DNA from 2 places in the Paenibacillus sp. FSL R7-0297 genome. Region 1 is predicted to be linked to the other one. Evidence: predicted binding sites of a transcription regulator. Region 1 holds the regulator's gene; the other holds the start of a gene.
The links. The regulator CtsR, encoded in region 1, represses protease genes until heat stress. The targets are predictions, from matches to a motif close to ATGGTCAATAAAGGTCAAACA.
Positions count from the first base shown of each region.

Region 2: clpP (ATP-dependent Clp endopeptidase proteolytic subunit ClpP) is a predicted target of CtsR. The motif match lies at 7,103-7,123, and genes of this name have one in related genera.

Region 1 is NZ_JBBPAQ010000001.1:1,783,219-1,798,463, forward strand. Features, by position in the region: gene MKZ24_RS07720 (ABC transporter permease) at 1-192, shown strand, start outside; gene MKZ24_RS07725 (hypothetical protein) at 206-1,150, shown strand; gene MKZ24_RS07730 (molybdopterin-dependent oxidoreductase) at 1,254-2,528, opposite strand; gene MKZ24_RS07735 (MFS transporter) at 2,712-3,962, opposite strand; rRNA gene MKZ24_RS07740 (16S ribosomal RNA) at 4,365-5,922, shown strand; tRNA gene MKZ24_RS07745 (tRNA-Ala) at 6,026-6,101, shown strand; rRNA gene MKZ24_RS07750 (23S ribosomal RNA) at 6,403-9,331, shown strand; rRNA gene rrf (5S ribosomal RNA) at 9,459-9,575, shown strand; gene MKZ24_RS07760 (GNAT family N-acetyltransferase) at 10,011-11,183, shown strand; gene MKZ24_RS07765 (CtsR family transcriptional regulator) at 11,548-12,009, shown strand; gene MKZ24_RS07770 (UvrB/UvrC motif-containing protein) at 12,040-12,564, shown strand; gene MKZ24_RS07775 (protein arginine kinase) at 12,594-13,658, shown strand; gene clpC (ATP-dependent protease ATP-binding subunit ClpC) at 13,695-15,245, shown strand, end outside.
Region 2 is NZ_JBBPAQ010000001.1:907,339-922,583, reverse strand. Features, by position in the region: gene rapZ (RNase adapter RapZ) at 1-400, shown strand, start outside; gene MKZ24_RS03825 (gluconeogenesis factor YvcK family protein) at 458-1,399, shown strand; gene whiA (DNA-binding protein WhiA) at 1,419-2,348, shown strand; gene MKZ24_RS03815 (HPr family phosphocarrier protein) at 2,446-2,715, shown strand; gene MKZ24_RS03810 (GNAT family N-acetyltransferase) at 2,788-3,324, shown strand; gene MKZ24_RS03805 (SIMPL domain-containing protein) at 3,420-4,178, shown strand; gene MKZ24_RS03800 (PdaC/SigV domain-containing protein) at 4,432-5,538, shown strand; gene MKZ24_RS03795 (GDSL-type esterase/lipase family protein) at 5,694-6,332, shown strand; gene clpP (ATP-dependent Clp endopeptidase proteolytic subunit ClpP) at 6,419-7,015, opposite strand; tRNA gene MKZ24_RS03785 (tRNA-Arg) at 7,209-7,283, opposite strand; gene MKZ24_RS03780 (sugar-binding transcriptional regulator) at 7,613-8,665, shown strand; gene gap (type I glyceraldehyde-3-phosphate dehydrogenase) at 8,782-9,792, shown strand; gene MKZ24_RS03770 (phosphoglycerate kinase) at 9,910-11,091, shown strand; gene tpiA (triose-phosphate isomerase) at 11,125-11,880, shown strand; gene gpmI (2,3-bisphosphoglycerate-independent phosphoglycerate mutase) at 11,883-13,427, shown strand; gene eno (phosphopyruvate hydratase) at 13,487-14,773, shown strand; gene MKZ24_RS03750 (YesK family protein) at 14,928-15,191, shown strand.

The sequences.
Region 1 (15,245 bases):
CTGGGTCATCTCGGAGCCTACCTGCTGAAGGATATGTTATTCTCGCAGGCAGGTATTCAAATAGAGTCTTTCCATTGGACGCCGGAGCATTGGTATATCGTCCTTGGCGCCATTGCCATTGGTCTGCTGTCCTCACTGGGGCCGGCATTCCGGATGTACCGGATGCATCCGCTCGCTTTGTTCAAATCTTAGGAGGGATACACACTTGATACGAGTACAGGGAAGGATGATCCTGATATTGGCATCCGTCATAAGTCTGCTGCTGTTTCCGGCCTGCGGACAGAACAACGCAGCGGAGGGCAGCGGACAATCCTTTGCTGCGGCAGTAGAGGCATCAGATAGAACGGACGAGCCAGCAACGGAAGCACAAGCGGCGGATGTCCCGCAACCAGCTTCTCAAATTGCCCGGGCTCCGGCCTCACCCTCCCCTGCTGTGAAGGATGCTCCGGTAGTGCAATCAACAAATGCAGACTCCGGATCTGAGATAGCAGAGGCTCAAGCGGGTGTCACGTCCCAACCTTCAGCTATGCCTTCTGCAACTTCGGCAATTGAATCTGCTGTGGCTCAGGAGTCTCCCAAGAAGACTGCTGATGATGCTGTCACAAGCTCTGCATCTCCTTCTCCTGTGGAGAGCACAAAGCCGCAGCCGTCACCCGGGCAACCGGCAAAGGTAAAGGACGCGGGGAATCCTAGTGCTGAGCCAGCAGCAGCTAAAGCCGGCGATGTCCCGGCGTCCAGCCCGGCACAGCCTGCCAATACGCCGAATACAGCGGCAGCAGCCCCTGCAGGGAAGACTGATATTGACTGGAACGGTTTCTTTGACGGTGACGATCAGACCCGGCCCTCAGAGAAGTTCTGGGATCTAAGCGGCAGCCACGTTACGATCAAGGGCTTTATGGGCGAAGTCCTTTCTTTTGAAAAGAACTGGTTTCTCCTTATTCCAGAACCGGGTGCAGAGTGCCCGTTTGATAATGGTGATGAGACCTACTGGAACAAGATTATGATCGTCTTTGTCCCTGAAGGCAGCAAGCTCCGTCATACTTCCGGTCCGCTGGAAATATCGGGCCGTCTGGATGTAGGTATCAAGATTGATGAGTCAGGCTACAAAACCATGTTCCGTCTATATGATGCTTCATTCAAAAACTTATAGTACATGAAAACAAGCCTCCGTACCCTGATGGGAATGGAGGCTTGTTATCTTGATGACCACAGCTGCGGTTCAAACCCGCATGATATGGAGGCGCCAGCAGCAGTTATACCCGTTTGGCATTAGGCAGCCAGGCATCAATGTCATACCCGCGCTGTTCCCAATAGCCGACATGATCACCTGCGATCAATTCGATGCGGTTGAGCCATTTAACTGACTTGTAGGCATACATTTGCGGAGTAACCAAGCGTACAGGTCCCCCGAGCTGATTAGGGATAGGTTTGCCGTCATGCATTACAGCCACCATGATATCCTCCATCCGCGCTTGAGCCAGCGTTAGTGAGTCCGTGTAGACCCCGTCTCCCGAGTAGAGCTTGACCGTGACAGCTTCATCCTGCACACCGGCCATATCCAGCAGCTTATAGAGTGGAAGACCCTCCCATGTGTTTTTATAGACGGACCAGCCGGTTACACAGTGAAAATCACTGACCTGCACCTCGCGCTGCAGCTTGACGAATTCTTCCCAGTTCCAGGTGAACTTTTTGTCCACCAGACCATCGATAGTAAAGGACCAGTTGGAGTTATCGAAGGCGGGAATGTCAGTGACGGTGTATACACGAAAGCTGCCTTCGGCACCCCCGCCGATGGGAGGGGCTGATTCCGCCAGCGGAACCGGATCGGGAATCAGGGCATTGGCATTAGAGGCCGCATAATCGGCTGTACCCGGAAGCTGCAGGGATTTGCCGATCCAGCGTACAAAGGTTGGGCCTAGCGTTACGGCGAGACCTGCTCCTACAGCCACTTTGATGAAACCGCGGCGTGTGTACATAGGCTGAGCTTCTGACGAAGCTGCGGGTCGTGGCCGTACAGTAGGTTCAGTATTACTCTCTACAGGTAACGTCTCCGCTACGATAGAGCGCTTCTTAGGCTCCTTCAGCCATTTAACCCGGGTAACGGAATGGTAGATGATCACCGGGAGTCCTATCCAAGTCAGCAGATCATGAATGAACAGCGCACTATTAGCCGCTCTGGGCCCGGCAAGCCTGAATTGCCACAGGACAACTCCGGAGACCAGCCAGCCGGTCAAAAGAGTAAGGACGAAGATGACATTAGCCTTTTGTCCCGTTTTGCCCTTCAATCGCTTCCAATGCTTCGCAGCCAGCAGTAAATAGTAGACTACAGGGATCAGCAGCGCCACTCCAAACACAATATGGCCCCATTTCAGCCACACTCTGCCTTCCCCCAGTATCTCCCTCCAGAAGCCGCCCACCAGCATCAGGCCGCTGAGCGCGAGGAACAAGACCAGCCAGGCATTCCACATGTGAATGGATACTAGCTTTTTACCGTACCCTTTGCGGATTTTCGTAAGTATATTCTTCAATTGCCTACCTCCTTAGGAGTCTTCAGCCTGACGATGATTAATTAAAGTTTAAACTAATTGTACCGCAAAAAAAGTCCCCTGAATAATTCTCTGCGATTGACCGCGTTTTTTACAAAAATAGCCCATCTTTCCCGCTCAGGGAAGGATGGACTGTTCTCATACAGAGATAGCGGGTCCAGTTGTTTACTCTGCCGCCCATTCCTCAAGCTTCCTGTCCCCTGGCAGGAGGAGGGCCAGCAGGCCAAGCAGAGGAAGGAATCCGCAGGCTACGAACACCGTCCCGATTCCGATCGTATCAATGAAATGTCCGATTACAACAGATCCTATACCGCCAAGACCGAAGGCAAGTCCGGTAATCAGACCTGAGACCGTACCGATATTGCCGGGATACAGCATCTGCGCGTAGATCACAGTTACGGAGAAACTGGATAGTAGGATGAACCCGGAGATGATCAGCAGCACTGCCGCCCAGAACTGGCTCACAAAAGGCAGAGCCAGCGCAAACGGCACCGTCCCGATCATCGAGACCAGGATGAGATTGCGGCGGCCGAAACGGTCCGCGAGCGGCCCCCCGAAGAACGTCCCGACTGCACCAGCCGCGAGATACATGAAAATATAGATCTGAGCATCATCAAGTGTCATTCCGTATTTGTCCATTAAGTAGAAGGCATAATAGCCGCCGATGGAGGCACCGTACCAGGATCGCACGAACACAATGAAGACCAGAATGACCGTTGTAATCAGAATACGTTTGCTGCGGGCGGGGTCAATGGAGCGGGACACTGATTTTTTGCGAAAAGTATACCCGGAATCAAGCATCTCCCGGTACCAGCGGGCCACATAAGTCTGGATGGCGATCCCGGCAGCGGCGATTACGGTGAACCCGAGGGCCCCCATCTGCCCGAAGGGGATGAATACCCATTTCATCAGAAGCGGACCCAAGGACTGACCGGCGTTGCCGCCCACCTGAAAAATAGATTGCGACAGCCCCTTCCGTTGACCGGCGGCCATATGGGCTACACGCATGCCTTCCGGATGAAAGGCGGCTGAACCAAAGCCTACGAGCATCACGGATATGATGACAAGTACGTAGTTCCCGGCAAAAGCGAGTAAGAAGACGCCGGCAAAAGTGCAGCACATCCCCAGAGGAAGCAGAATTGGGCGGGGTTTGCGGTCAGCGGCAAAGCCGATAATGGGCTGAATCACCGAGGAGGTGAGGTTAAGCGCGAACGCAATCCAGCCAATCTGGGCATAAGAGAGCAGCATGTTATCCTTCAGTACAGGAAACATCGCCGGAATAAGCGCCTGGATGGAATCATTGAACAGATGAACAAAACTGACTGCGAGTAAAATCCGGTAAATGGTTGCCTGCTGCAAATTGCGGGATTCCTCAATAGCGGTGGCAGGAGCAGCGGGTATAGACTTGTTGGACATAAGGACTCCTTTCAGAGACGGGAATTAGCAGGAGCATCTATAAGATGAAGATAAATCCTATTGTAGCCATAAGCGATGTATTATGGGAATCAATTTGTGCGGTATAGAGGGTATTTATGCGTTCTTGATTTTATTTATAAAAAAGGCTTGCAAACATCTGATTCGCATGATATATTATGTCTTGTGCTTATGAGACATCGGCGCTGAAACAAGCGGCGAAGAAAAAATAAGTTGACAAGAAAAACGCAAACATGATATGATATAATTCCTGTGCAAGATACATAGTGTTGAAATGCCGGGAGCAAGTTCTTTGAAAACTGAACAAATGGAACGCGTTAATTTTTACAAGATTCATTTAATGAATCGTCAGTTTCAAAATGAGCAATCGCTCTTTCTAAAACCAATTTGGAGAGTTTGATCCTGGCTCAGGACGAACGCTGGCGGCATGCCTAATACATGCAAGTCGAGCGGAGTTCATTTGAAAGCTTGCTTTCAAATGAATTTAGCGGCGGACGGGTGAGTAACACGTAGGCAACCTGCCCTCAAGACTGGGATAACTACCGGAAACGGTAGCTAATACCGGATAATTTCTTTCCTCTCCTGAAGAGAGAATGAAAGGCGGAGCAATCTGCCACTTGGGGATGGGCCTGCGGCGCATTAGCTAGTTGGTGGGGTAACGGCTCACCAAGGCGACGATGCGTAGCCGACCTGAGAGGGTGAACGGCCACACTGGGACTGAGACACGGCCCAGACTCCTACGGGAGGCAGCAGTAGGGAATCTTCCGCAATGGGCGAAAGCCTGACGGAGCAATGCCGCGTGAGTGATGAAGGTTTTCGGATCGTAAAGCTCTGTTGCCAGGGAAGAACGTCCGGTAGAGTAACTGCTACCGGAGTGACGGTACCTGAGAAGAAAGCCCCGGCTAACTACGTGCCAGCAGCCGCGGTAATACGTAGGGGGCAAGCGTTGTCCGGAATTATTGGGCGTAAAGCGCGCGCAGGCGGTCATTTAAGTCTGGTGTTTAAACCTTGGGCTCAACCTGGGGTCGCACTGGAAACTGGGTGACTTGAGTACAGAAGAGGAAAGTGGAATTCCACGTGTAGCGGTGAAATGCGTAGATATGTGGAGGAACACCAGTGGCGAAGGCGACTTTCTGGGCTGTAACTGACGCTGAGGCGCGAAAGCGTGGGGAGCAAACAGGATTAGATACCCTGGTAGTCCACGCCGTAAACGATGAGTGCTAGGTGTTAGGGGTTTCGATACCCTTGGTGCCGAAGTTAACACAGTAAGCACTCCGCCTGGGGAGTACGGTCGCAAGACTGAAACTCAAAGGAATTGACGGGGACCCGCACAAGCAGTGGAGTATGTGGTTTAATTCGAAGCAACGCGAAGAACCTTACCAGGTCTTGACATCCCGATGAAAGCATTAGAGATAGTGCCCCTCTTCGGAGCATCGGAGACAGGTGGTGCATGGTTGTCGTCAGCTCGTGTCGTGAGATGTTGGGTTAAGTCCCGCAACGAGCGCAACCCTTGACTTTAGTTGCCAGCAGGTAAGGCTGGGCACTCTAGAGTGACTGCCGGTGACAAACCGGAGGAAGGTGGGGATGACGTCAAATCATCATGCCCCTTATGACCTGGGCTACACACGTACTACAATGGCCGGTACAACGGGAAGCGAAACCGCGAGGTGGAGCCAATCCCAGCAAAGCCGGTCTCAGTTCGGATTGCAGGCTGCAACTCGCCTGCATGAAGTCGGAATTGCTAGTAATCGCGGATCAGCATGCCGCGGTGAATACGTTCCCGGGTCTTGTACACACCGCCCGTCACACCACGAGAGTTTACAACACCCGAAGTCGGTGGGGTAACCCGCAAGGGAGCCAGCCGCCGAAGGTGGGGTAGATGATTGGGGTGAAGTCGTAACAAGGTAGCCGTATCGGAAGGTGCGGCTGGATCACCTCCTTTCTATGGAGAATCGTTTCCTGCAACGGAAACATTCAAATCGGAAGCTAAAGCTTCCAAAAGATACTTAACGCGTATCCATTTGTTCGGTTTTGATGGAATTTGCGGGGCCATAGCTCAGCTGGGAGAGCGCCTGCCTTGCAAGCAGGAGGTCAGCGGTTCGATCCCGCTTGGCTCCACCAACAAACTTCATCAATTTGTTATGTCTAGAAACTTTAATATCGTCTGAATTTTTGAACATCACAGTCGTGATTGTCCCGAAATTTCAGCACCTTGATCCTTGAAAACTGGATACCGAAACGAATTTGCGTTTTAGAACATCTTTTAGCTGAAACTTGTGTAAGCAAGTTGAAATAGTTATTAGTGCAGAACGAAGGTTTTCGATTGTGCAGCGACCTTTGGCTTTGAATGTGTTGGTGAATGGAGTAATCCATGAGCAGCATTCAAAACAAGATGAGCAAGCAAGCGAAACACCGGAGTGACGGTTAAGCTAATAAGAGCACACGGAGGATGCCTAGGCGCCAGGAGCCGACGAAGGACGTGGCGAACAACGAAACTGCCTCGGGGAGCTGTAAGCAAGCTTTGATCCGGGGGTGTCCGAATGGGGAAACCCAGCTGTGGTAATTCGCAGTTACTCGTATCTGAATACATAGGATACGCAGAGGCAGACCAGGGGAACTGAAACATCTAAGTACCCTGAGGAAGAGAAAACAATAGTGATTCCGTCAGTAGCGGCGAGCGAACGCGGAACAGCCTAAACCAAGGGGCTTGCCCCTTGGGGTTGTGGGACGTCTCACATGGAGTTACAAAGGAATATGGTAGGCGAAGAGGTCTGGAAAGGCCCGCGATAGAGGTAAAAGCCCTGTAGCCTAAACTGTGTTCTCTCCGAGACGGATCCCGAGTAGTGCGGGGCACGTGAAACCCCGTATGAATCCAGCAGGACCATCTGCTAAGGCTAAATACTACCTGGCGACCGATAGTGAAACAGTACCGTGAGGGAAAGGTGAAAAGCACCCCGGAAGGGGAGTGAAATAGAACCTGAAACCGTGTGCTTACAAAAAGTCAGAGCCCTATTACTGGGTGATGGCGTGCCTTTTGTAGAATGAACCGGCGAGTTACGTTTAACATGCAAGGTTAAGTCGAGAAGACGGAGCCGCAGCGAAAGCGAGTCTGAATAGGGCGAATGAGTATGTGGACGTAGACCCGAAACCGTGTGATCTACCCCTGTCCAGGGTGAAGGTGCGGTAACACGCACTGGAGGCCCGAACCCACGCATGTTGAAAAATGCGGGGATGAGGTGGGGGTAGCGGAGAAATTCCAATCGAACTCGGAGATAGCTGGTTCTCCCCGAAATAGCTTTAGGGCTAGCCTCGGTGAATGGAGTGGTGGAGGTAGAGCACTGATTGGGTGCGGGGCCCGCAAGGGTTACCAAGCTCAGTCAAACTCCGAATGCCATTAACTTCTTGCCGGGAGTCAGACAGTGAGTGCTAAGATCCATTGTCAAAAGGGAAACAGCCCAGACCATCAGCTAAGGTCCCCAAGTGTGTGTTAAGTGGGAAAGGATGTGGAGTTGCACAGACAACCAGGATGTTGGCTTAGAAGCAGCCACCATTGAAAGAGTGCGTAATAGCTCACTGGTCGAGTGACTCTGCGCCGAAAATGTAACGGGGCTAAACACACCACCGAAGCTATGGCTAGATACTTTGTATCTGGGGTAGGGGAGCGTTGTATGTAGGTTGAAGGTGTACCGTAAGGAGCGCTGGACAGCATACAAGTGAGAATGCCGGTATGAGTAACGAAAAGATCAGTGAGAATCTGATCCGCCGAAAGCCCAAGGTTTCCTGAGGAAGGCTCGTCCGCTCAGGGTAAGTCGGGACCTAAGGCGAGGCCGAAAGGCGTAGTCGAAGGACAACAGTTTGAAATTACTGTACCACCGTAATCCGCTATGAGCGATGGGGTGACGCAGGAGGGTAGTGACGCGGACTGATGGATGTGTCCGTCTAAGCAGTGAGGCTGATGTGTAGGCAAATCCGCACATCAATAAGGCTGGGCTGTGATGGGGAGCGAAAATTGTAGTAGCGAAGGTCATGATCTCACACTGCCAAGAAAAGCCTCTAGCCAGGAGAAGGTGCCCGTACCGCAAACCGACACAGGTAGGCGAGAAGAGAATTCTAAGGCGCGCGGAAGAACTCTCGTTAAGGAACTCGGCAAAATGACCTCGTAACTTCGGGAGAAGAGGTGCCTCGGTAGGGTGAATAGCCCGAGGGGGCCGCAGTGAAAAGGCCCAAGCGACTGTTTAGCAAAAACACAGGTCTGTGCGAAGCCGCAAGGCGAAGTATACGGGCTGACGCCTGCCCGGTGCTGGAAGGTTAAGGGGAGTGGTTAGGGGCAACCCGAAGCTGTGAACCGAAGCCCCAGTAAACGGCGGCCGTAACTATAACGGTCCTAAGGTAGCGAAATTCCTTGTCAGGTAAATTCTGACCCGCACGAATGGCGTAACGACTTGGGCGCTGTCTCAACGAGAGATCCGGTGAAATTTTAATACCTGTGAAGATGCAGGTTACCCGCGACAAGACGGAAAGACCCCATGGAGCTTTACTGCAGCTTGATATTGAATTTGGGTACGATCTGTACAGGATAGGTGGGAGCCGTTGAGGCAGGAGCGCAAGCTTCTGCGGAGGCGCCGTTGGGATACCACCCTGATCGTATCTAGGTTCTAACCTAGTACCCTAAGCGGGTACGGGGACCGTGTCAGGCGGGCAGTTTGACTGGGGCGGTCGCCTCCTAAAGAGTAACGGAGGCGTTCAAAGGTTCCCTCAGAATGGTTGGAAATCATTCGCAGAGTGCAAAGGCATAAGGGAGCTTGACTGCGAGACCTACAAGTCGAGCAGGGACGAAAGTCGGACTTAGTGATCCGGTGGTACCGCATGGAAGGGCCATCGCTCAACGGATAAAAGCTACCCTGGGGATAACAGGCTTATCTCCCCCAAGAGTCCACATCGACGGGGAGGTTTGGCACCTCGATGTCGGCTCATCGCATCCTGGGGCTGAAGTAGGTCCCAAGGGTTGGGCTGTTCGCCCATTAAAGCGGTACGCGAGCTGGGTTCAGAACGTCGTGAGACAGTTCGGTCCCTATCTGTCGTGGGCGCAGGAAATTTGAGAGGAGCTGTCCTTAGTACGAGAGGACCGGGATGGACGTACCGCTGGTGCATCAGTTGTTCCGCCAGGAGCATGGCTGAGTAGCTACGTACGGACGGGATAAGCGCTGAAAGCATCTAAGCGTGAAGCCCCCCTCAAGATGAGATTTCCCAACTAGTAAGACCCCTTGAAGACGACGAGGTAGATAGGTTGGAGGTGGAAGTGCAGCAATGCATGGAGCTGACCAATACTAATCGGTCGAGGGCTTATCCAAATTTCTTAGAGCGCAGATTCGTTTCGGATTCAGTTTTCAGGCGATCAAGCCTGTACGCCATGAAATTCATTCACACATCCGTGATGAACCGAATTTCAAGCGGCAGCGTCTGTTTCACAGACGCATGTTTGGTGGCGATAGCGGAGGGGTTCCACGCGTACCCATCCCGAACACGACCGTTAAGCCCTCCAGCGCCGATGGTACTTGGACCGAAGGGTCCTGGGAGAGTAGGACGCCGCCAAGCACATGAAGCCATTGTTGAGCAATCGACAATGGCTTTTTTGGTTTGTGCAGGGTTGTGGAAAAGCTGTGGATAAATTTCAGCAACTGCTGAAAACTTACGCACATGTGGATACAATTTCAGGAAGAAGTCTTTTCCCTGATAATGTGGACTGAAACGCATATTCAGGCGAATGAGTCAAGAAAAAACCTAAGTAATCCACTGTTTTTGTGGATAAAAAGTGAATTTTGTGGATAGATAAATATGAATCGTGGATAACTAATTTTTGCGGGGAAGAAACTCTTTCCGGTTTTTTGTTTTACTGTACCAAGCCTGTGGATAACTTTTGTTCACGGGCTATTTTTGTACCTCATTAGCTTCTGGGCAATTTGCTTGATATACTCAATCTGAGCAACTATTGGACTCTATCTCTATAAATTCATTAACGGGGTGAGCAGCATGGAAATAAGGCAATTGCATGCAGATGATTTTGAAGAAGGCTTAGGCTTGTCTGAATATGCTTTTCAGTACAAGGTGTCCGGAGAAGACAGGGAACGCGCCAGAGAGAAGTTCAAGCCCGAACAAATATGGGGAGTATTCGAAGGACCGAGTTTATGTGCCAAGCTGGTACTTCTTCCCCTGCAGGCATACATACAGGGCAAGCCCGTATCTATGGGCGGAATAGCCGGTGTAGCCACGTGGCCGGAGGACCGCAGGCAGGGATATGTGGCCAAGCTGCTGACCCATGCGCTGCAAACAATGAACGAGGCGGGTCAAACGCTGTCTTTTCTGCACCCGTTTTTAATCCCCTTTTACCGGAAATTCGGCTGGGAAGTCTATTGTGAATATAAGAAATACAACATACCTGTGGATAAATTTCCGCGGAAGGCTGAAATACGAGGCTCTGTGAAGCGCGGGGTGGCTGATATTAAAGTATTGCAACAGCTGTATGTCTCATTTGCAGCCCGGTACAACGGGACACTGCAGCGTACGGAGGAATGGTGGAAGGAAAAAGTACTCGATGAAGATACACATCAGTGTGTATTTTATTCGCAGCAGGGTGAACCGGAAGGGTATGTGCTATATAAAATAGTGAACAAAGAACTGGTCATTGATGAATTTGTCTATCTGAATGAGAAGGCCCGCCAAGGGCTGTGGACTTTTCTGGCTAACCATGACTCGATGATCACCGGAGCTTCATTGAAGCTGGTGCCTTCTGATGATATCCTGCCGTATCTCCTTCCCGATCCGCGGATTACGCAGGAGAATTATCCATATTTCATGGCACGTATTGTTAATGCTAAGGCTTTTGTGGAGAACATGACTTTAAACGTGCTAAGCGGCGTTCAGGAACGGCTGCTTTATATTGAAGATGAGCATGCCCCCTGGAATAACGGCCTGTGGCGTTGGACAGCAGCTGAACATGGGGAGGTATCATTTACTCAGATCCAGGGGGATAGATCAAACGCTGATCTTATATGCAATATTGGTACACTTACCGCGCTGTTGATGGGATATAGACGTCCAGCTGAAATGGCCCGATATGGACAGTTATCCGGTACACATGAAGCTGTAGATTGGCTGGAGGGGCTGATCCCGCAGGCGCAAACGGCTTTATTTGATTTTTTCTGACAAACCTGAAGGCTCTTCCGCTTACCGTAGAAGCAGGGGGAGCCTTATATACATAACTCCTTGCAATGGGATCCGTGAAGCTATTCGGAATACAATACGGTTAAAAAGTAAAAAATAAGAGCAACCACTTGGAATTCAGTGAGAATATGTTATAATATGAAAAAAGTCAAAGAAAGTCAAAGTCAACGCGAGCCTGGCAGCAGTGTTCTTAGGATTGTAACAGTTGGTGGTCGGGCTACGTACGAAGGCTATTGCAGCCGATTCGCACTTCAGTCCCCGGGTTAAATTCTTTAGAGCTATGTATGGACGGCGGACGTTGGCACAGCACAAGCTTAACCAAGGCTTACACACTGGAGGATGAGTGATGCGTAATATCTCCGATATTATTGAACAATATCTGAAGAATATTTTGCATGAAAGTCCCGAAGGTACGGTGGAAATTCAGCGCAATGATCTGGCGGACCAGTTCTCCTGTGTGCCGTCACAGATCAATTACGTCATCAGTACACGCTTTACTTTGGAAAAGGGATATGTAGTGGAGAGCAAACGCGGCGGTGGAGGGTATATCCGGATTCAGCGCTTCGAGCTGCCTCAGAATGTGGCACTGTATGCACACCTGAACTCCACAATAGGGAATGATATTGACCAGAATTCCGCCGAAGGACTGATTTATCAGCTGGAGGAGGCCCGTTTTCTCTCCAAGCGTGAAGCGTGTCTTATGCGGTCCGCTGTTTCCCGGGAATGCCTGACGGTTAATCTGCCGTACCGGGATGAGATTCGTGCCAAGCTAATGAAGGCCATGCTAATCTCTTTGTTAGGTAAATAATTGTCAAAATGTGAGGGAGGGACACCGCTTATGCTATGCCAGGAATGCGGGGTCAAACCGGCTACACTCCACTTCACGAAGATCGTGAACGGAGAGAAGACAGAATTTCATATTTGTGAAAGCTGTGCGCGGGAAAAGGGGGAGCTTATCCCCGGTACTGCCGGAGGATTCTCCATACACAGCTTGCTTTCCGGACTGCTTGATCTGGAGAGCGCAGGCAAGGGCAAGTCAGAGGCCGCACAGACTGTGCAGGGGCTGCAGTGTGAGAACTGCGGTATGACCTATTCACAGTTCAGCAAGCTGGGACGTTTCGGCTGCAGCTCCTGCTACAAATATTTTGACAGCACGCTAGACCCGCTCTTCAGACGGGTACACGGAAGTACGGCCCATGTGGGCAAGCTTCCCAAACGCGCCGGTGCACAGATCATGTGTAAACGCCAAATTGACGAGCTGAAGCAGGAATTACAGCAGAGCATTATGCAGGAGGAGTTTGAAACTGCAGCTGAGCTGAGGGACAGAATCCGCAAACTTGAAAAAGAAATGCCACAAGAGTAAAGTCTTTGATATATAGGAGGGGATTCCACATGTCAAGTCTCCGGTTTACCGAACAAGCACTCAGTGACTGGATGCGCTGCGGCGGGAGTCATTCCGAGATTGTTATCAGCAGCCGCATGCGTATTGCCCGTAATCTGGAGCACCTTCCTTTCCCGCTACTAGCGTCTGCGCAGCAGTCGGAAGAGGTGCTGGAGCAGCTTGCTCCTGTATTTCAGGGAGAAGCCTCTGCGGATTTCGGCAACTTTCAGCTGCTGAGGCTGGATGAGCTCGATGAGCTGGATAAAAAAGTACTGGTGGAGAAGCATCTGATCAGTCCTAATCTGGCTGATGATTCCAAAGGTGGAGCAGTCATTCTTAATGAGGACGAGTCAGTCAGCATTATGATCAACGAGGAGGATCATCTCCGCATTCAATGCCTGTTTCCGGGCCTGCAGGTCAGAGAGGCTTGGGTAAGGGCAACAGCCATCGACGATATCTTTGAGGCTGCTGTGAATTACGCCTTTGATGACCGCAGAGGGTACCTGACCAGTTGTCCCACCAATGTGGGGACAGGGCTTAGGGCTTCAGTAATGGTTCATCTGCCGGCGCTGGTCATGACCCATCAGATTAACCGGATTCTATCCGCAGTTAATCAGGTTGGTCTTACCGTTAGAGGAATTTATGGTGAAGGCAGCGAAGCAGTAGGGAATATCTTTCAGATCTCCAACCAGATTACCCTTGGTCAGACCGAGAATGAGATTATTGAGAATCTCCACAGCGTAGTCACCCAGATTATAGAGCATGAGCGGAACGCGCGGGAACGCCTGCTTGTGGATTCCGCCCTGCGGATTACCGACCGCATCAAACGTTCATACGGGATTCTAGCCTACGCGGCTGTGATGGAGCTTAAAGAGTCTGCACAGCGGCTCTCCGATCTGAGGCTTGGTGTAGATTTGGGGATACTGGAAGGGCCATCGATTTCAGTGCTTAATGAGCTGAATGTCAAGACGCAGCCGGGCTTTCTGCAAAAGCTGTTCGGCGACGAGCTTTCGTCTACCGAACGCGATATGTACCGGGCGAAGCTGCTCCGGGAGACACTGGGATCACAACATTAATTATAGATATATATTATCCGTGGAGGTGCAGGAGATATGATGTTTGGAAGATTTACGGAACGAGCACAAAAGGTGCTGGCGCTGGCGCAGGAAGAAGCCGTTCGTTTGGGACACAACAACATTGGGACAGAACATATTTTGCTCGGATTGATTCGTGAAGGTGACGGCATTGCCGCCAAGGCACTGATCGGACTCGGTCTGGGTCTGGAGAAGATTCAGGATGAAGTGGAAACGCTGATTGGCAGAGGTCAGGAACAACCGACCAACATCGCTTATACTCCTCGTGCCAAAAAAGTTATCGAGCTGTCTATGGACGAAGCCCGCAAGCTGGGACATACGTACGTGGGCACTGAGCATATCCTGCTCGGACTCATCCGTGAAGGAGAGGGCGTAGCTGCCCGTGTGCTGAACAATCTCGGGATCAGTCTGAATAAGGCCCGTCAGCAGGTGCTGCAGCTTCTGGGCAGCAGTGAAGCCACTTCAAGTCATAGCGGTGCTCCGGTAAATGTCAGCACACCAACGCTGGATGGTCTGGCCCGTGACTTGACTGCCTATGCCAAGGACGGCAACCTCGACCCGGTTATCGGCCGCAGCAAGGAAATTGAACGTGTCATTCAGGTGCTCAGCCGCCGTACCAAGAATAATCCGGTACTGATCGGTGAGCCAGGGGTTGGTAAGACAGCAATTGCTGAAGGCCTGGCCCAAAAGATCATCAACAATGAAATTCCCGAAACCCTGCGCGACAAACGCGTAATGACCCTGGATATGGGTTCTGTTGTTGCCGGTACGAAATACCGCGGTGAGTTCGAAGACCGCCTCAAAAAAATCATGGATGAGATTCGCCAGGCAGGCAATATCGTGCTCTTCATCGATGAGCTGCATACCCTGATCGGAGCCGGTGGTGCGGAAGGTGCAATTGATGCCTCCAACATCCTGAAGCCCGCTCTGGCCCGTGGTGAATTGCAGTGCATCGGTGCCACAACGCTTGACGAATACCGCAAATACATTGAGAAAGACGCTGCACTTGAACGCCGTTTCCAGCCGATTACGGTGGATCAGCCTTCTCCTGCAGAAGCTGTACAGATCTTATTCGGTCTTCGGGACCGTTATGAAGCCCATCACCGGGTGAAGATTACGGATGAAGCTATTGTGGAAGCTGTGAAGCTGTCCGACCGCTATATCCCTGACCGGTTCCTGCCGGACAAAGCGATTGACCTGATTGATGAAGCAGGCTCCAAGGTAAGACTTAACTCTTACACGATCCCGCCGAATCTGAAGGAACTCGAAATGCGTCTGGATGATATCCGCAAGGAGAAGGATTCCGCTGTACAAAGCCAGGAATTCGAGAAGGCTGCAGCGCTGCGCGATACCGAGCAGAAGATCCGTGAAGAGCTGGACACAACGAAGAACCAATGGAAAGAGAAACAGGGCCGTACGGACTCCCAGGTTACACCTGAGGATATCGCACAGGTGGTTGCCAGCTGGACCGGCATTCCGGTCAGCAAGCTGAAAGAAGAAGAGACAGACCGTTTGCTGAACATGGAGTCTTTGCTGCATGAACGTGTAATCGGGCAGGATGAAGCCGTT
Region 2 (15,245 bases), 880 kb from region 1:
CCATCTCGGGAAAAGCACCCTCTCCGTTAACATTACTTCGTTTGGGTTCAAGTATGGTATTCCGATTGATGCTGACCTGGTGTTCGATGTCCGCTTCCTGCCTAATCCGCATTATGTGGATCAGCTGCGGCCCAAGACAGGCCAAGACAACGATGTGTATGACTATGTGATGAAATGGCCTGAAACGCAGACGTTCCTGACCAAGCTGCTTGACATGCTTCAATTTCTTATTCCGCAATACCGCAAGGAAGGCAAATCCCAGATTATTATCGGCATCGGCTGTACAGGCGGCAAACACCGTTCCGTAGCCATTGCAGAGTATCTGGGCAAAATGCTGGGGGTAAGCGAGACGGAATCGGTAGCAATCAGCCATCGGGATTCCGAACGTGATCGGCATTGACGAGAGAAGGGATGAGTAGTGACTGAAGAACAAGGGCAGCGTCCGAAGATCGTCGTCATGGGCGGCGGTACCGGGCTGTCTGTTATGCTTCGGGGATTGAAGGAGAAGCCGCTGGATATTACGGCTATCGTAACCGTGGCAGATGACGGGGGGAGCTCCGGGATTCTGCGCAGTGAGCTGCAAATGCCGCCTCCGGGGGATATCCGTAACGTACTGACGGCTATGGCCGATGTAGAGCCTCTGATGGCTCAGATCATGCGCTACCGTTTCAGTACCGGAGAGGGCCTCGCCGGACACAGCCTGGGCAATCTGATTCTGGCAGCGCTGACAGACATCTCCGGTGATTTCGTTACGGCAGTCAGAGAGCTTAGCCGCCTTTTCGCCGTCCGCGGCCGGGTGCTGCCCGCTGCAGGCGAAGCGGTGGTCCTGCACGCCGAGATGTCGGATGGTACCCTGATTACCGGCGAATCCAAAATACCGGAGGCCGGCGGTATAATCAAACGTGTGTTCCTGGAGCCTGCCGATGTGGAGCCTCTGCCGGAGGCGCTGGAGGCGATCCGGAATGCGGATGCCATTCTGCTCGGTCCGGGCAGTCTGTATACAAGCATTCTGCCGAATCTGCTGGTGCCGAAGCTGGCTGAAGCTGTCGTGGCCTCGGATGCGATCAAAATATTTGTATGCAATGTAATGACCCAGCCCGGTGAAACGGATAATTATACGGTCAGTGATCATCTTCAGGCGGTATACGACCATATCGGACTGCATCTGTTCGATTATGTAATTGTGAACGACGGAGAGATCCCGGAGCAGGTACAGATCAAATATGCCGAGAAAGGCGCGCGTCCGGTGCAGCTTGACCGCGATGTCGTTGACGGCAACGGATATAAGGTGATTGCCGACAAACTGGTATTATTTAAAACCTATTTGCGGCATGATACAGATAAGCTTAGCCACCATATTTTCCAGCTGGTTCAGGATTGGATTGACAGAAAGAGTTAACATGAAAGAGGTGAGCCCCTTGTCTTTTGCGGCCCTTACCAAAAAAGAGCTGACGATGGTCGAGAGCCAGCCCTGCTGTGAGAAAGCGGAAATGTCAGCGCTGATCCGGATGAATGGTTCGGTGCAGCTTTCGAGCAAAAAGGTTGTTCTCGACATTTCGACGGAGAACGCCGCGATTGCAAGGCGGGTATATTCTTTACTTAAGAAATATTACCAGGTCCATATCGAGCTGCTCGTGCGTAAAAAAATGCGTTTGAAGAAGAATAACGTCTATATCGTAAGAATCCCAAACCGGGTTCAGGAGATCCTGAAGGATCTGCGGATTGTCTCGGAAGGCTTCATCTTCACCGATGGGATCGATGATGAAATCGTCGGCAAGAACTGCTGCAAGCGTGCTTACCTGCGCGGGGCCTTCATGGCTGGCGGCTCGGTGAATAATCCGGAGGGTTCCTCGTATCACCTGGAAATCGCTTCGATGTATGAGGAGCACTGCAAGGCGCTCGTGGAGCTGGCTGGTGAATTTCACCTGAATGCCCGCTGCATAGAACGCAAGAAAGGCTTCATCCTATACATCAAGGAAGGCGAGAAGATTATTGAATTCTTAAGTTTGATCGGAGCCCATCAGGCACTGTTCAAATTCGAGGACGTACGGATCATGCGCGATATGCGTAACTCCGTTAACCGGATCGTCAACTGCGAAACGGCCAATCTTAACAAAACGATCAGCGCCGCGGTACGCCAGATTGAGAATATCAAGCTGCTGCAGCGTGAGGTGGGACTGGAAAGCTTGCCGGATAAGCTGCGTGAGGTTGCGGAAATCAGACTTGCACACCCGGATATCAACCTGAAGGAAGTTGGCGATATGCTGGGCGGCACCGTCAGTAAATCAGGCGTAAACCACCGTTTGCGCAAAATTGATGAGCTGGCTGACAAGGTGCGGGGCAGTTGATTATTTTTTTTCTAGTGCGGTAGAGGTTATAATGATATAATATTATAAAATTAATGTGAAATTTTTGGGCAGATCTCAAATAGGGGGTAAGCGTTTCATGACAAAGCACCCGGTAGTTGTTCGGTTGAAGACGGGGCTCCATGCTCGGCCGGCAGCATTGTTTGTGCAAGAAGCTAATAAGTTTTCGTCGGAGATTTTCGTGGAAAAAGACGATAAAAAAGTTAACGCCAAAAGTATCATGGGCATTATGAGCCTTGCGATCAGTTCCGGTACGGAGATTTATATCAGCGCAGATGGCGCAGATGCGGAACAAGCTGTAACCGCTTTGACAAGTCTTGTAAGTAAGGAAGAACTCGAGAATCAATAAATGGTACACGTCTTACCGAAAGCCCTTAGGGGCTTTTTTTCATATTATTTATGTATAAGGGGAGATACACAGATGCAGATCCAAGGCAGTGAGGTAACATTAGTGGAGCCTACAGAAGCTCTCAGAGAGCCCTATCTGGCATTTTATGAAGAGTGGAAGGCCAGCGGAGAATCATTCGTTCCCTGGGTAGTCGAGATCGATCCTGCTGACTTTGCCGGGATGCTTCAGTCTCTGCGTGAGCATGCCGGCGGTGTGAATATCAAAGACGGATGGGTGAGCAGTTCAACCTTCTGGCTGGTGACAACGGATCAGCGGGTGGTGGCTGCCGTGAACATCAGACACCGGCTGACGGAAGCGTTACTCCGTACAGGCGGGCATATCGGCTATGGCGTGGTCCCTTCGGAGCGCAGACAGGGGTATGCCAGTGAACTTCTGAAGCAGGCCCTCGTGAAAGCTGCTGAACTGGGTATAGAGAAGGCACTCGTGGTCTGCGACGCCGTCAATACAGCATCGGAACGGACGATCCGCAAGAATGGCGGAGTAGAGGATAGCGAATATATTGAGGAGGACGGAAATGTCATCCGGCGTTTCTGGATAGAGACGGAATAAATTATTAAATAACGTACATAGGATATGCAACTTTTGCCATGCTGGTCCGTCTAGAGGGTACCAACAACTTAAAGAAACGAAAGGGGATGGCAAGCATGATGAAATTTGGCAAATCAATCGGAGCAGTGCTGCTGGCAGGAAGCTTGATTATAGGAGGAATGGGGCTGAGCGGGGTGCTAAAAGGTCCTGAAAAGGCTTACGCTGCCGATGAGGTGCAGAAGAATATTGTGAACGTAGTCGGTAAAGGCGAACTTGCGATCAAACCGGATATCGTCTATCTCTCCATCGGGGTAACTACCACGGCTGATACTGCACAAGAGGCGCAGAAGGGTACCGCGGCAAAGATTGCGAAGCTGACTGCATTATTCAAAACAACCTGGGGAATTGCGGACAAGGATATTCAGAGCACGCAGTTCTATGTACAGCCTAATTACATCTATAGCGAAAAGGAAGGCCAGCAGGTTAAAGGCTATAATGCCCAGCATACGCTGAAGATTTCCTACCGTGATCTGACTAAGGTCGGACAATTGCTGGATGCAGCATCGACGGCAGGCGCGAACAATATCGGCAATGCAAGCTTTGCGATCGAAGATCCATCAGCCTTTGAAGCACAGGTTATCGAAAAAGCAATGCAGAATGCAGATGTAAAAGCGGCAGCGATTGCTAAAGCGGCGAAACGCGGACTCGGGCAGGTGGTAACGGTCATTCAGAACGACGACGGGAATAACCCGGTTGTCTTCGTTGAACAGGCCGCCATGTCCAAAGCAGCGAATGATTCAGCTGCCGGAAGCTCCGTTGAACCCGGAGAAGTTAAAGTAACCACTCAGCTGAGCGTAACCTATGAATTGAAATAAAGTGACCGCGAAGAGGCGCTTGCTCTGCTGTTTATGGCAGGGCGGCGCCTTTTTTAGGAGAAATTTTCGTTGAAATCTCTCAAATTGTTTAAATAAATGTAATAAGGTTGATAGAAAGACTCTTCAATCCTTAAGAAACTGTAAAGCGCATTGTAACATCCGCCGACCTTCTTATCCCTATAATAGGAAGAGTGAAGCTGAGGGAACACATCACGTCATAATACATCGCACCAGCGGAAGGGGAAGAACAACAATGAAAATGAATGATACTTCGAAGAAATACGCCCGTAAATGGGGCGCAGGAATGATTGCAGCGGGAATGCTGCTCGGTGGAGCCGCAATACCGGCAGGTATAACTCAGGCAGCTCCAGCAGCTGCTCAGGTGAAGGCTGCATCCTCCCCGGTAGTACTGAAGGTAAACGGCAAGATTGCAGCGCAGAAGGGGCTTTTCCAGGACGGAAAGGTATGGATTCCGGTAACGTTTATGCGCGATGCGCTGGGGATGCCGCTATCTTATGATAAAGCAGAGAAGACGTATACCATCGGTACAGGTACTACACAAACTAAACTGACGGTTACTGAATACTATACTACGATTAAAGTGAACAATTATTTTATCGGCGAATATGAAGTGAAGAATATGGATAACCGCTTCTATGTTTCGTTTGACCTGCTCAGTGATTACTTAGGCTACAAGGGTGACTGGAGTGCCGCTACGGGACGGCTCAATGTGATGAAGAGAACGCAAAATGCGGTAACTATAAAGACTGAGAGCTATGTTAAGGACCATAAAGATGCACCAATCAAGCTGGATTATCCACAGGTCAGCGGTCTTGCAAGTAGCGAGGCTGAGAAGGCAATCAATGATACAATCAAACAGACGATTCAGAAATACGCGGCTTACGCCGAAGATCAAATCTCCCTTAAATCCGAGGACGACCGTCCGTATGAATTCGAAGGCGGTTATGTGGTCACTTATAATCAGGACGGCGTGCTCAGTCTGATCACGAATCAATACGGATATACCGGCGGTGCACATGGATCGACTATCCGCAATGCCTTTACCTTCTCACTTAAAGACGGTAAACGCCTGCTGCTGGGGGATTTGTTCAAGGCTAATCCTAACTACAAGAAACAGCTGAATGCCAAGGTATCTACTGAAATCAAAGCAAACGGAGGTTATCTGGGAGGATTCACAGGCCTGAATACAGAGAAATACTTCTATCTGAAAGAGGGCAAAGCCGTGCTCTTCTTCCAGCAATATGAGTATACTGCATACGCTACAGGCTTCCCGGAGGTAATCTTCAGCTTCAAAGAGCTGCTGCCGGACGGAAGCAGTCCGTTCGCTGCACTGAAATAATATAGTAGTTTCATATATCCTGCCCATGCGTTTCCTCCGGAGACATGAGGGCAGGATTTTTTTGCGGGCCTATTAAGGCCGCCCTGCCGTTACCACATCCCCCGGGCAGTCATAAGCTAAAGAAAGCAAGCAGCTTATAGCGGGGAGGGAAGGCTATGGTCTATCAGTATACGGCCATTGGAGATTCATTAACGACCGGGTTCGGGGCGCTGCCCGGGAACGGATTTGTCCCCGTCTACCGCCGGATGGCGGAAGGGCGGCTGCAGACTCCGGTTGCTTCAGCGAATCTTGGAGTGAACGGTCTGACAACAGCAGGGCTGGAGCAGCGTCTCAAGACAGATGGCGGCTTTCGTTCTGCGGTTAAGGATGCGGAGATCATCACCGTCTCTATTGGCGGCAATGATCTGATTAAGGCCGCCAAAGCCGCAGCGGGGAGGCCAGGTGAGCTGAATGGATATCTGCAAAAAGCGCTCCGGGAATGCAAACGGAATTTCAGTGATATTATGAATACTCTGGCACAGCTGAAGGCGGGTACGCGAAGTCCTTACATTATCCGGATTGTAGGTCTCTATAATCCGTATCCTCAGGTGGATGCGGCTACAGATTGGGTGCGGCAGTTCAACCGCTATGCTGCCGGCTACAGCAGTTATGTTGTGGGGTTTGCTTCCATTTATCATGAATTTGCCGGCAATGAGCGGGGGCTGCTGTTCCTGGATCATATCCATCCGAACGGCAGGGGCTACCGGGTGATTGCCGGCAAGCTGGATGCCCTGGGATATGGAACCTTGAGGTGAAACATCAGTATATATGCCAAATAAAGAGGCTGCCGCAGACCTGTAGGTCCGTGGCAGCCTCTTTATGTGTTGATGAAGTATAGAAATTAAACGCCAGTCGGCAAGGTCTTCTCAATGACTTTATCGACAATGCCATATTCAGCTGCATCGGCAGCACTCATGAAGTAGTCGCGGTCGGTATCCTTCTCGATCTTCTCGATCGGCTGGCCCGTACGTTCGGACAGGATACGGTTCAGCTTCTCGCGCAGCTTGATGATGCGGCGGGCGCGGATTTCGATATCCGAAGCCTGACCCTGGGCACCGCCGAGCGGCTGGTGAATCATAATTTCGCTGTTCGGCAAGGCGAAGCGTTTGCCCTTGGCGCCGGCGTTCAGCAGGAAGGCACCCATGGAAGCGGCCATCCCTACACAGATGGTGGATACATCCGGTTTAATGTACTGCATTGTATCAAATATAGCCATACCCGCTGTAATGGAACCGCCAGGGCTGTTTACATACAGGTGAATATCCTTATCCGGATCCTCGGCAGCCAGGAAGAGCATTTGTGCGATGATGGAATTGGCTACCACGTCATTAACCTCCGTTCCAAGGAAAATGATGCGGTCCTTCAGCAGGCGGGAATAGATGTCATAAGCGCGCTCACCGCGGTTGCTCTGTTCTACTACCATAGGAATATAACTCACGTGGAAAACCTCCTTGAAATTGGTGCTTCGAATGTGTTCATTTTTTACTGTTACCGTATTAACCACATGATAAACAAATTCAAACAAAAAGTCAAAGAAAGTCAAACTTAGATTCAAAAAAAAGAGCCATCAAGCGGCTCTTTGGTTAAATATAATATAAGCATTGCTAAATTATGTACAAAAGTGAAAATAATGGCGCGCCCGCCAAGAATCGAACTTGGATCTCAGGCTTCGGAGGCCTACGTCATATCCATTGGACCACGGGCGCAACAGAAATTATTATAATACACTTATTGCATAAAAGCAACGTGTAAAACCCGTTGTGCAAAAAAAAATTTTCCGGCTCCCAGGCAGATGATAGCTTCCCACTTGACAGTCAGGTGATGGAGGTTTTCAGTCATGTGCTTAAGGGCGTGGTTACCTCTCACAGACCGGCAGATGTATAAGATGAAACGGGTCTGAGAATTATAGTCTCGGAACACTTGCACTCGGCGTCAGTTTTGGGTAGAATATGGGTGGGACTTAAAAAGTTAACCCGGGACATTTTGAGACCACGAACAAGGGAAAAGAGAAAGACGAAGTTGCAGGAGTGAAAGCATGCGTAATTTATTGGAAATCCAAAAGCAGCTTCTGCCTGATCTCATGGAAACCCTTAAGAGACGGTATACGATTCTACATCAGATCATGCTGTCCGATATTATTGGGCGCCGAACGCTTGCCGCCTCGCTTGATATGACCGAGCGGGTGCTGCGCGCCGAGACGGATCTTCTGAAATCGCAAGGGCTCATTGAGATCGAGAGCGTCGGCATGCGCATTAGCGAAGCCGGTCGCAGACTGCTTGACCTGCTGGAGCCGATCGCCAAGAGCCTCTTCGGCCTGGATGATCTGGAAGAGAAAATTCGTACTACGTACGGTCTCAGTAAAGTAGTTGTTGTACCTGGCGACTGCGAGACCTCGCTGTTCACCAAACGTGAACTGGGGCGTGCAGGTTCGAAGGCACTGCTCAGTGTACTGCGCAGTGACGATACGATTGCCGTCACAGGCGGATCGACCCTGGCCGAAATGGCCGATCAGTTGACCCCGCCGCTATCCCTTTCCTATAAGAACGCCTGGGTAGTTCCGGCGCGCGGAGGACTGGGAGAGAGCATGGAGATCCAAGCCAACACCATTGCTTCGACCATGGCCAAACGGATTGGTGCCAATTACCGTCTGCTGCATGTGCCTGATCTGCTCAGCGGCGATGCCTATCAGTCGCTCGCACTGGACTCCAATATTGGAGAGATTGTGCAGATTATCCGCAGATCGCGTATTATTGTGCATGGAATTGGCGATGCCATTGAAATGACTCACCGCCGCAAGCTGGACCCCGGTACAATCTCAGAGATTCAGGACGAGGGTGCGGTAGCCGAATCGTTCGGATATTATTTCAATGAGAATGGCGAGGTGGTTCATACCATGCTGACCATGGGGCTGCGCCTGGAAGACATTATCCGTACAGAAGTCGTCATCGGTATTGCCGGCGGCAAACGCAAGGCTAAGGCCATTCATGCGATGCTGCGGTTCGGCCAAGAGGATATTCTCGTAACAGACGAGGCGGCTGCTATCGAAATCGGCAAAGAAATCGACAAACAATTGCAAGAGGTCCTATAGATTCCATTTTATGGGACGCGCGCAAAGGTATTATGCATTATACTTAACCTTGTTGTCTTGACGAGCCTCACGGCTTGTCTTGAATAAATAAAACGAAATCTAGGAGGAACTATTCAATGAGTGTAAAAGTTGGTATTAACGGTTTTGGACGTATTGGACGCCTTGCATTCCGCCGTATTCAAAATGTAGAAGGTATCGAAGTGGTAGCAATCAATGACTTGACTGACGCTAAGATGCTTGCTCATTTGCTTAAATATGATACAACTCAAGGTAAATTCCAAGGCGATGTTGAAGTTCACGACGGCTTCTTCAAAGTTAACGGTAAAGATGTTAAGGTTCTGGCGAACCGCAACCCTGAAGAACTTCCTTGGGGAGAGCTTGGCGTTGATATCGTTCTGGAATGCACAGGTTTCTTCACAACTAAAGAAGCAGCTGAAAAGCACCTTAAAGGCGGAGCTAAGAAAGTAGTTATTTCCGCTCCAGCTACAGGCGACATGAAGACTGTTGTTTACAACGTTAACGATGACATCCTTGACGGTAGCGAAACAGTAATCTCCGGCGCATCTTGCACAACGAACTGTCTGGCTCCTATGGCCAAAGTTCTGAACGACAAATTCGGTATCATCGAAGGCTTGATGACTACTATCCACGCTTACACAGGTGACCAGAATACACTTGATGCTCCACACGCTAAAGGCGACTTCAGACGTGCCCGCGCTGCTGCTGAGAACATCATCCCTAACACTACCGGTGCTGCAAAAGCAATCGGCCTGGTAATTCCAGAACTTAAAGGCAAACTTGACGGTGCAGCACAACGTGTGCCTGTAGCTACGGGTTCCCTGACTGAGCTGGTTACTGTTCTGGATAAGAGCGTAACTGTTGAAGAAATCAACGCAGCCATGAAAGAAGCTTCCGATCCGGAAACTTACGGCTACACTGAAGATGAAATCGTATCTTCCGACATCAAGGGTATGACTTTCGGTTCCCTGTTCGATGCTACACAAACTAAAGTTCTGACTGTTGGCGACAAACAACTGGTTAAGACCGTTGCTTGGTATGACAATGAAATGTCCTACACTGCACAGCTCGTTCGTACTCTAGAAAAATTCGCTAAACTTGCTCAATAATACCGATTTTATATAGGCAGTACAATAGAGCGGAAACAATGAAAGTCTGTTTCCGCTCTTTCTAAATGAAATGGATTCGTGAATGAACCAATTTTGGGTGTGGAGGAAATGTTAATCATGAACAAAAAAAGTGTCCGTGATGTAGAAGTAAAAGGCAAACGCGTATTCGTGCGTGTGGATTTCAACGTGCCAGTGGAAGACGGTAAGATCACTGATGATACCCGTATCCGCGAAACCCTTCCAACAATTAAATACCTGATTGAGAACGGTGCAAAGGTCATTCTGGCCAGCCATATGGGCCGTCCTAAAGGTGAATTCGTCGATTCCATGCGGTTGACTTCCGCAGCTGTACGTCTGTCCGAATTGCTCGGCAAACCGGTAGCCAAAGCTGATGAAGCGATTGGCGAAGCGGTAAAAGCACAAATCGCTGAACTGAACGAAGGCGACGTGCTTGTGCTTGAGAATGTCCGTTTCTATAAAGGTGAAGAAAAGAACGATCCTGAACTGGCTAAGCAGTTCGCTGAACTGGCTGACCTGTTCGTCAATGACGCATTCGGTGCGGCTCACCGTGCCCATGCTTCGACAGAGGGTATCGCTCACTTCCTGCCTGCAGTATCCGGCCTTCTGATGGAGAAGGAATTGTCCGTTCTGGGCAAAGCCCTGTCCAATCCTGAACGTCCTTTCACTGCGATCATCGGCGGATCCAAAGTTAAAGACAAAATTGACGTGATCGACAACCTGCTGACTCTGGCTGACAACGTATTGATTGGCGGCGGCCTTTCTTACACCTTCACCAAAGCACAAGGTTACGAAATCGGAAATTCTTTGGTAGACAACGACAAGATCGATGCTGCGCTTGGATTTATCGAAAAAGCCAAAGCACTCGGCAAAAACTTTGTGCTTCCGGTTGACGTAGTTATCGCTGACAAGTTCGGCGCAGATGCCAACACCAAAATTGTAGATGTGACTGAAATTCCTGCTGGCTGGGAAGGTCTGGACATCGGTCCTAAAACCCGTGAAATTTATGCCGATATCATCAAAAACTCCAAGCTGGTTGTTTGGAACGGACCTATGGGCGTATTCGAAATTGATATCTTCGCTGAAGGTACAATTGCTGTAGCCCAGGCTTGCGCAACTACCGAAGGCTACACAGTTATCGGCGGTGGTGATTCCGCGGCAGCTGCTGAGAAATTCCACCTCGCAGACCAAATGGATCATATCTCCACTGGCGGGGGCGCATCACTCGAGTTCATGGAAGGTAAGGCACTTCCAGGCGTAGAAGCACTGAACGACAAGTAAGACGTAGAAGGTAGAAGGAGGCATTCCATTACTATGAGTAGAACACCTATCATTGCCGGCAACTGGAAAATGTTCAAAACCGTTCCGGAAGCCGAAGGCTTCATCGCTGAAATCAAAGGCCAGGCGGAAGTTGAAGGCGTAGAGACTGTAATCTGCGCACCATTCACTAACCTGCCTGCACTTGTTGCAGCGGTACAAGGCACCAGCATCAAAATTGGTGCTCAGAACCTTCACTTCGAAGATAACGGTGCTTACACAGGCGAGATCAGCGGTGTAATGCTGAAAGATCTCGGCGTGGAATACGTTATTATCGGCCACTCCGAACGCCGTGCATACTTCGGCGAGACGGACGAAATCGTCAACAAAAAAATGCATGCGGCATTCCGCCATGGTATTACTCCAATTGTCTGTGTAGGCGAAAAGCTCGAAGAGCGCGAAGCGGACCAGACTAAAGATGTATGCAAAGTGCAGACTGAAGCGGCATTTGCCGGACTTAGCGCGGAACAGGCAGCAAGCGTAGTTATCGCTTATGAGCCTATCTGGGCTATTGGTACAGGTAAATCCTCTACTTCCCAGGACGCTAATGAAGTTATTGCTTACATCCGTACCCTTGTAAAAGGCCTGTACGATGAAGCAACTGCTGAAGCTGTCCGTATCCAATACGGCGGTAGCGTAAAGCCTGAGAATGTAACGGAGTACATGAGTCAAAGCGACATCGACGGCGCTCTAGTCGGCGGTGCCAGCCTGCAGCCTGCTTCCTTCGTTTCACTCGTTGAGGGGGCGAAATAAGAATGTCAGCACCAAAACCTGTAGCTCTAATCATCATGGACGGTTTCGGTTTGCGTAATACGGATGAAGGCAACGCAGTTGCCCAAGCCAACAAACCGAACTACGACCGTTACCTGAAACAATATCCGAACACTACACTTACCGCTTGCGGTGAAGCTGTAGGTCTGCCGGAAGGACAAATGGGTAACTCTGAAGTAGGGCACCTTAACATCGGCGCAGGCCGGATCGTATACCAGGATCTGACCCGCATCGATAAGTCTATCCGTGATGGGGAATTCTTCGAGAACGAAACGCTGGTTGCTGCGGTGAGAAGCGCCAAAACAACCGGCAAAAAGCTTCACCTCTATGCACTTGTATCCGATGGCGGCGTGCACAGTCACATTAACCACCTGTTCGCGATGCTCGATCTGGCCAAAAAAGAAGATTTGCATGAAGTTTATATTCATGCCTTCATGGATGGCCGCGACGTACCACCCGACAGTGGACAGAAGTTCATTCAGGAACTGGTAGCCAAGATCGAAGAGGTTGGCGTAGGTACGATTGCTACGGTATCCGGACGTTATTATGCCATGGACCGTGACAAACGCTGGGAACGTGTAGAGAAGGCTTATCGTGCAATGGTGTATGGCGAAGGTCCTAAATATACCGATGCACTTCAGGCAATCACTGGATCTTACCAGAATTCTGTGTATGATGAATTTGTAGAGCCAAGTGTGATTGTAGATAGCCTGGGCAACCCGGTTGCGACAGTGGAAAGCGGCGATTCTGTCATTTTCCTTAACTTCCGTCCTGACCGTGCCATTCAGCTGTCGCAAGTATTCACGAACTCTGACTTCCGCGGTTTCGACCGTGGCCCTAAGTTCCCTGAAGGTCTGCACTTCGTATGTCTGACAACCTTCAGCGAGACGGTTCAAGGCTTCGTGGCTTACTCCCCGAAGAACCTGGACAACACGCTCGGTGAAGTGCTGGTTCAGCAGAACAAGAAGCAGCTGCGTATCGCGGAAACTGAGAAGTATCCGCATGTTACCTTCTTCTTCAGCGGCGGACGTGATGAGGAGCTTCCCGGCGAAACACGCATCCTGATTAACTCACCGAAAGTGGCAACCTATGATCTGCAGCCTGAGATGAGCGCATACGAAGTGGCGGCGGCCTGCGTAGCGGAGATCGAAGCAGACAGACAAGATGCCATTATCCTGAACTTTGCTAACCCTGATATGGTTGGACACTCCGGCATGCTGGAGCCTACTATTAAGGCAGTTGAAGTGACGGACGAATGCGTAGGTAAAGTTGTGGATGCAGTGGTTGCCAAAGGCGGCGTTGCAATCATCATTGCCGATCACGGCAATGCGGATATGGTATTCGATGAGAACGGCCGTCCGTTCACAGCCCATACTACCAACCCTGTTCCTTTCATTGTTACGACTGAAGATGTAGTACTGCGCGAATCCGGTATTCTCGCAGACGTAGCACCGACAATCTTAGATCTGATGGGACTTCCGCAGCCTGCGGAAATGACCGGACAATCCATGATTGCCAGCCGCAAATAGGTAATACCCTAAGTTACATTGTTACACTAAAACCAAAGTTAAAAGGAGATTAAACTTACATGACTATTATTTCTGATGTGTATGCTCGCGAAGTCCTTGACTCCCGCGGTAACCCGACAGTAGAGGTTGACGTTTATCTTGAATCCGGTGCTAAAGGCCGCGCTATCGTTCCTTCCGGCGCTTCCACTGGTGCTCATGAAGCTGTAGAGCTTCGTGACGGCGACAAATCCCGTTACATGGGCAAAGGCGTTCTGAAAGCTGTTGAGAACGTAAATGAAATTATTGCTCCAGAAGTAATCGGTATGGACGCTCTTGACCAAGTGGGCATCGACAAATTGATGATCACTTTGGACGGAACTCCTAACAAAGGCAAGCTGGGCGCTAACGCAATCCTGGCAGTATCCATGGCCGTAGCTCGTGCAGCTGCAGCAGCTCTGGATATTCCTTTGTACGTATACCTGGGAGGATTCAACGCTAAAACTCTTCCAGTACCAATGATGAACATCATCAACGGTGGTGAGCATGCCGATAACAACATCGACGTTCAAGAGTTCATGGTTCTTCCTGTAGGCGCTACAAGCTTCAAAGAAGCTCTTCGTACAGGTGCAGAAATCTTCCACAACCTGAAATCCGTACTGCAATCCAAAGGCCTGAACACAGCTGTAGGTGACGAAGGCGGTTTCGCTCCGAACCTTGGTTCGAATGAAGAAGCAATCACTACCATCATCGAAGCGATCGAAAAAGCCGGTTACAAACCAGGCGTTGACGTATTCCTCGGTATGGACGTTGCTTCCACTGAGTTCTACAAAGACGGTAAATACACACTTGCAGGCGAAGGTAAATCTTACACTTCCGCTGAGTATGTTGACCTTCTTGCTTCATGGGTTGAGAAGTATCCAATCATCACCATCGAAGACGGTATGTCCGAAGACGACTGGGATGGCTGGAAATTGCTTACTGAAAAATTGGGCGACAAAGTCCAATTGGTTGGTGACGACTTGTTCGTTACTAACACTGAGCGCCTTGCTACAGGTATTGAAAAAGGTATCGGTAACTCCATCCTGGTTAAGGTTAACCAGATTGGTACACTGACAGAAACTTTCGATGCTATCGAAATGGCTAAACGTGCTGGTTACACAGCAGTTATCTCCCACCGTTCCGGTGAATCCGAAGACAGCACAATCGCAGACATCGCTGTTGCGACTAACGCTGGCCAGATCAAAACGGGTGCTCCTTCCCGTACAGACCGCGTTGCTAAATACAACCAGTTGCTTCGCATCGAAGATGAACTGGGCGAATTGGCTCAATACAACGGCCTGAAATCCTTCTACAACCTCAAAAGATAATTTCTTTTGACCCTATATTTAAAGGGCCTGCCGAACTTCGGCAGGTCTTTTTTTTTGGATTCTAGATCCGAAAGTGCAATGCGATCAGCGAGGTTGCCTCGGATGCTTCTAGTGGGTTATTCTATAATTGTAGATAACTGGAAGGAGAGTGGGCATGAACGCTATTGTTGCAGGTATAGGTGTGGGGATATTTCTAATCATTCTCAGCTGGGTGCTGTCGCGGACCGGGCGCATGCGGAGCAGAACTGTTTTTTATCCGGGGATCACTGGTTTACTGGGCAGTATGATATTGCTGGTTCTAAGTTTCACTGTAATTGGAGGCTGGGAGGGGATCGGGTATGCCTTCTTCTCTGTGCCTATATTATTAATCTCTGGTCTGTTGCTGCTCGTTCTTGTCTCCTATAGAAAACAAACCTGAGAACATTAGTAGTAGCATATTGATAGAATGCGGTTTGTAAGGTTGTATTCAATC